2 linked regions of the Marinomonas mediterranea MMB-1 genome follow. The protein of the gene in region 2 interacts with the protein of the main gene of each other region in a pairwise test. Links are inferred from orthologs where the notes say so. Each region holds a gene or a part of one and is shown on either strand. Other genes may lie near its edges.

Region 1 (3,331 bases), 730 kb from region 2 along the record:
TGCCTTAGTTTACAGCGTCTTTTAGACCTTTACCTGCTTTAAAGCTAGGAACCTTAGCGGCTTTAATTTGGATCTCTGCACCTGTTTGAGGGTTGCGGCCAGTACGAGCCGCACGCTCTTTAACTTGGAAAGTTCCAAAACCAACTAAAGTAACCTGATCGCCTTTAACGAGTGCTTCTTCAATTGTTTTTAAAGTAGCATCTAAAGCATTACTTGCAGCAGCTTTAGAAAGATCAGCAGACGCGGCAATAGCATCAATCAATTCAGATTTGTTCACGTTGTACCCCTTCAGTATCTTCGTGGTTCCTTAGTATTATCATCGGCGCTAAAAAAAGCTTTCCGAGAAGTCGAGCATTTATACAAGCCCTTCCTATGCCCTGTCAATACAGGGAACTGACCTAATGATGACTTACAGTTTCTTGTTCATCAACAGTTTTTTCTTTAGTTGAGGCAGTTTTTGCCTCTTTTGGTGAAGGAATGTACTCTAAGGCAACATCTAACACCTCATCAATCCATTTTACGGGTACAATTTCCATATCGGCGACGATATTGTCAGGGATTTCTTTCAAGTCACGGGCATTCTCTTTTGGAATAACGACCGTTTTAATCCCACCTCGATGGGCTGCGAGCAGCTTCTCTTTTAAGCCGCCAATAGGAAGAACCTCTCCTCGAAGTGTGATTTCACCCGTCATTGCAACAGACGCTTTGACCGGCACTTTAGCAAGCACTGAAACCATAGCAGTACACATCGCAATACCAGCACTCGGACCATCTTTTGGCGTAGCCCCTTCTGGAACATGCAAATGAAGATCGACCTTTTCATGGAAATCGTCATCAATGCCTAATGCAAGAGAACGACTTCTGACAACGGTGAGAGCAGCCTGGATAGATTCCTGCATAACATCACCAAGAGACCCCGTTTTAACGTGACGCCCTTTACCAGGAACACCTGCGGCCTCAATCGTCAACAGTTCACCACCAACAGACGTCCAAGCTAAACCAGTCACTTGCCCAATTTGATTTTTATCTTCCGCTTTGCCGTAACTGAATTTACGAACACCAGAAAAGTCTTCCAAATTTTCAGACGTCACTTCAACGGTAGTCTTATCTTTACTTAACGCTTGCTGCTTAACAACACGACGACAAATCTTACTAAGTTCGCGCTCTAAACCACGTACACCAGCCTCTTTAGTGTAGTATCGAACAACGTCCATCACGGCGTCATCAGCAAGTGCGATTTCTTTATCTTTAAGGCCCGCTAATTTAACTTGTTTAGGCAACAGGTAACGCTTCGCGATGTTAAGTTTTTCATCTTCTGTGTACCCGGGAATACGAATCACTTCCATACGATCTAAAAGCGGCCCCGGAATATTCATGCTATTTGATGTACAAATAAACATCACATCCGATAAATCATAATCCACTTCTAAATAGTGGTCATTGAACGTGTGGTTTTGCTCTGGATCCAACACCTCCAATAACGCAGAAGCGGGATCGCCGCGGTGATCCATGCCCATTTTATCGATCTCATCGAGTAAAAATAGCGGATTCTTAACCTTGACCTTTGCAAGCTTTTGAAGCAATTTTCCGGGCATCGAACCAATGTATGTCCGACGGTGTCCGCGAATCTCTGCTTCATCACGAACGCCACCCAACGCCATACGTACATACTTTCGATTTACCGCTTTAGCAATCGATTGCCCAAGAGAAGTCTTACCGACACCTGGAGGCCCTACTAGACACAATACAGGCCCTTTTACTTTCTTGACACGCTGCTGAACGGCCAAGAACTCTAATATCCGCTCTTTTACATCTTGAAGACCATAATGATCTTGGTTCAATACTTTTTCAGCATACGCAAGGTCATTGCGAACTTTGGAGCGCTTTTTCCATGGTAAAGAGATTAACCAATCTATATAGCCACGCACCACTGTTGCCTCAGCAGACATAGGTGACATCATCTTAAGTTTTTTAAGTTCGGCGTCGGCTTTTTCGGTAGCCTCTTCAGTCATACCGGCTTCAATAATTTTCTCTTGAAGCAGGTCCAGCTCATTACCTCCTTCGTCCATATCACCAAGCTCTTTTTGAATGGCTTTCATTTGCTCATTCAAATAGTACTCTCGCTGACTGCGCTCCATTTGTTTCTTAACGCGACTACGAATGCTTTTTTCAAGATGGGCGATGTCTAATTCACCGTCCATCAATCCCATCAAGTATTCTCCTCTCTCAATGAGAGAGATCAACTCTAGCACTTTTTGCTTATCTTCCAGCTTCAGGCTCATATGACCTGTAATACTATCTATCAATTTAGATAAATCATCGATGGATTTTACGGAAGTAACCACTTCACTTGGAATACGCTTGCTACCAGAAACATAGTCATCAAGCTGTTTAAGCAAAGCATTTCTAATCGCATCATACTCTGATTGATCTTCGTCTGAAGCGGCTAACTCATCAACCGTAGCGGAAATAAACTCTTCACCGTCGGACAAGGCATTTAGCGTTGCACGATATTTGCCTTCCACCAAAACCTTAACGGTCCCATCTGGAAGACGAAGTAATTGCATAATCTTAGCAACTGTTCCGACGTTATATAGATCTTCTTGAACGGGGTCGTCCTTAGAAGCATCTTGTTGAGCAACCAGAAAAACGAGCTTGTCGTCATCCATAGCGGCTTCAAGCGCTTCAATGGACTTTGTGCGACCAACAAACAATGGAAGCACCATGTGCGGGTAAACCACTACATCTCGTAGCGGCAACATAGGCAGTGTTAGCATATTTGACATATTATTTTCCAATCCGGGTCGCAGACTTATAATTGCGACGAGCTTTGTTGTATAGAGATTGGGACAAAGGGAGAAATTACAAGCGTTTCGTTCTAAGTATTGAACCTCTAGTAAGTATTTTGCAAATACTTTGCCATAAAAAAACCGAGTAGCGAACGCAACTCGGTTTTTAAAATCATATACGCCGTCTATTTTAGGCGTTATTTGCGGCTGAATCTTCTTTTTCTAAAAGCATCAATGGCGTCGACTCACCACGAACAGAGGCTCCATCCATGACAATTTTGACCACATCCGATCGATTTGGCAGCTCATACATGCAATCCAATAACGCAGATTCAAGGATACTACGCAAACCACGTGCACCGGTTTTACGCTCAAGTGCCAGATGCGCTGCTTCGCGCAAAGACTCATCGGTAAACTCTAATTCCACGCCTTCTAGGTCAAACAAATGCTGATATTGCTTAGTAAGCGCATTCTTCGGCTCACTCAAAATTGTCATCAACGCTTCTTCATCTAGTTCAGACAAGGTAGCAACAACAGGCAAT
Region 2 (3,236 bases):
GAAGCGGTACTAGCTGAGTTAAATGATACTTTCCGTTACAACGATGCGATCATCCGTAACATGGTTATCCGTCGTAAAGATGCGGTAACAGAAGTTTCTCCAATTAAAGCTGCTGAAAGCCGCGAAGATCGTCGCCCTCAGCGTGAAGAGCGTAAACCTGAAGCACCAGCGAAAGAAGAAGCTGCTGCTGAAGATTCAGCTGAATAATAGAATTTAATTAGGAGACTCTCATGGCTCGTTTTTTCCGTCGTCGTAAGTTCTGCCGTTTTACTGCAGAAGGCGTTAAAGAGATCGATTACAAAGATCTTGATACTTTGAAAGGTTACATCACTGAAACTGGTAAAATCGTACCTAGCCGTATTACTGGTACAAAAGCTCGTTACCAGCGTCAGCTAGCGACTGCTATCAAACGCGCTCGCTACATTGCTTTGCTTCCTTACACTGACAGCCACTTTAATTAATAGGTCTGTAGAAGCCCTGCTATGAGCGGTCTAGCTGATTGGGTGATGAAAAAGAGAATGAATGCCATTATATCTGTGGCTGCTTTCTCTGTCATCCCTGTTATGTTTTGGTTAGCCGCCGCCATTTTAGGTTTGGTGGTGCTTCGAAAGGGTGTAAAAGAAGGGATTCCTGTATTAGCTTGGGGAGGGCTGCCAGCTTTATTGCTGTGGTTCTTTCAAGGCGATGCAACAGCGCTAATGGTGCTACTGGATACTTTATTATTGGCTTATATATTAAGGCTGAAAGTATCTTGGAGTTGGGTGATATTGTCAGCAAGTTGGTTGGCAATTCTATCCGCTTGGTTACAACCGCTGATTATGCGGGATATGTTGGAGTTTGCGACTGAGCTTACACAACATATTTTAGCGAATCAGAATGGTACGGTTGGGCTCTCGAAAGAAACGATATTTCAAAAGTCTGTTATTGCGATATCGGTTGTTCAAGTTTTTGCTTCTGTTGGTGCCTTGTTTTTAGCAAGACGTTGGCAAGCGGGATTGTACAACCCTGGAGGGTTAAAAAAAGAGTTTCATGCTCTTAGGCTCCCTGTTCCGTTTGCTCTTGCGCTAGTCGCAATGGTGTTTATCGGAGAGAGTCTTGAAGGGCAGTTTGAAATTTTTGCCAAGGCGTCTATTCCTGCTCTTGTATTGCCTGGTTTGGCTTTGGTACATGGCGTTCTAGCGAAAAAAAGAATTGGGTTGGCCGGATTGGTGCTGTTCTATTTAATCGGCTTATTTATGTTGAATGTGTACTTTTTGAGCGTGGTGATGGTCTTGGCCATTATTGATAGCTTTGTAGATATTCGCAGTCGTTTTAAAGCGAACCCTTCCGGCTCAAACGAAAGCTAAAGATTTTATTAGAGGTGATCGAGATGAATGTTATTCTACTCGACAAAGTAAACAAGCTAGGTGGTATCGGTGACGTTGTTACTGTAAAACCAGGTTATGCTCGTAACTTTTTGATTCCGAACAACAAAGCTGTAATGGCGACTAAAGTTAACTTGGCGACATTCGAAGAGCGTCGTGCTGAGTTAGAAGCAAAAGCAGCAGCACGTACTGCTGAATCACAAACTCGCGCTGATGCGATCAATGGTAAGACAATTACTATTGAAGCAAACGCGGGTGATGAAGGTAAATTGTTCGGTTCTATCGGTACTCGCGATATTGCTGATGCAATCACTGCAACTGGTTCAGAAGTATCTAAATCAGAAGTTCGTCTTCCTGAAGGTGCTATTCGCCACACTGGTTCTTTCGAAATTGACGTTCAACTACATTCTGATGTAGTTGCTACTGTCACTTTGGAAGTAACAGCTCAGTAATACTCATAACATTTTTGTTATGGTATGAAGCATTAAAAAGGGTGTCCAAATTCATGGATGCCCTTTTTTTATGGTTGATGTTAAGCTTTGATTGACATCAATATTTAGGGGAGTTTCCCCTGATAAATATAATTCGATTCATAGATCTTCTAGTCCTATAGATTTTCTAGAGTCACAGATTTTCCATAAAGAGTGATAAAGCGTGCAAGACGACGACAGTGTAGCCAGCATTAAACTTCCACCATACTCAATTGAAGCCGAAAGGTCCGTTGTAGGCGGCTTGATGCTTGATCCTGAAGCTTGGGATCGAGTGTCTGAATTGGTTGTAGCAGATGATTTTTATCGCCCTGAGCATAACCGTATTTTCTCCGTCATAGCAAAACTCGCGGATGAAGTTGAGCCTATCGATGTAGTAACTATCGGTGAGCGTCTAGACAAGCGCGGCGAGCTTGAAGATGTGGGCGGCATGGCGTATCTCATTGAAATGGTTGAGGCGACACCCAGTGCTGCGAATATTGCGTCGTATGCGGATATCGTTAGAGAGAGAGCGTTATTAAGGCGTTTGATTTCAACGACAAATGAAATCACCGATAGAGCATTTCACCCAGAAGGCATGAACGCCGCTGAGGTGCTTGATGAAGCTGAGCGAAAAATCTTTCAGATAGCAGAAGGTGGTGAGAAAAAAGGCGGGCCTAGAGAGGTTGCGGACATTCTAAGCGCTACCGTCGACAAGATCGATGAGCTTTATCACCAGGAAGGGTCAATTACGGGGTTGAGTACGGGTTTTACGGATTTAGATGCAATGACGTCAGGTTTACAGCCAGCTGACTTAGTTATTGTTGCCGGTCGACCTTCAATGGGTAAAACTACATTCGCGATGAACTTGGTTGAAAATGCCGCTATGATCAGCGAACTTCCTGTTATCGTATTCAGTCTAGAGATGCCCGCAGAGCAGTTGATGATTCGTATGCTGTCATCGTTAGGGCGAATAGATCAAACTCGAATGAGGTCAGGCCAACTTATACAGGAAGACTGGGATAAGTTGATGTCGGCTGTAAAAATGCTGAAAGATAGAAAGCTATTTATAGATGATACGGGCGGGATTAGCCCCACTGAGATGCGATCTCGTGTCAGGCGTATTGCCCGAGAGCATGGAGGCGTTGCATTGATCATGGTCGATTACCTTCAATTGATGCAGATTCCTGGTTTTACAGAAGGGCGTACCAATGAAATTTCTGAGATCTCTCGATCTCTTAAAGCGATTGCTAAAGAAATGAGTTGCCCTATGGTTGCACTGTCTCAGCTTAACCGTAGTTTGGAGCAAAGACCAAATAAGCGCCCAGTAAACTCAGATTTGCGTGAATCTGGAGCGATAGAGCAGGATGCGGATGTTATTTCTTTCGTCTATCGTGATGAGGTA

The links.
Region 1: the proteins of rplI (region 2) and lon interact in binary tests that used the Escherichia coli proteins (3 or more experiments, as listed by UniProt). The link is inferred for Marinomonas mediterranea MMB-1 from one-to-one orthologs.

Annotation. Positions count from the first base shown.
Region 1 is NC_015276.1:2,844,289-2,847,619, forward strand. The notes cover bases 93-3,097. They hold lon (endopeptidase La), read right to left. Parts: upstream 2,787-3,097; coding sequence 399-2,786; downstream 93-398. Other genes in these bases: MARME_RS12945 (HU family DNA-binding protein), read right to left, coding at 93-277; clpX (ATP-dependent protease ATP-binding subunit ClpX), read right to left, coding at 2,980-3,097. Outside these bases: more of MARME_RS12945, read right to left, coding at 5-92; more of clpX, read right to left, coding at 3,098-3,331.
Region 2 is NC_015276.1:3,576,552-3,579,787, reverse strand. The notes cover bases 183-3,092. They hold rplI (50S ribosomal protein L9), read left to right. Parts: upstream 183-1,369; coding sequence 1,370-1,816; downstream 1,817-3,092. Other genes in these bases: dnaB (replicative DNA helicase), read left to right, coding at 2,019-3,092; MARME_RS16395 (YybS family protein), read left to right, coding at 483-1,346; rpsR (30S ribosomal protein S18), read left to right, coding at 231-461; rpsF (30S ribosomal protein S6), read left to right, coding at 183-207. Outside these bases: more of rpsF, read left to right, coding at 1-182; more of dnaB, read left to right, coding at 3,093-3,236.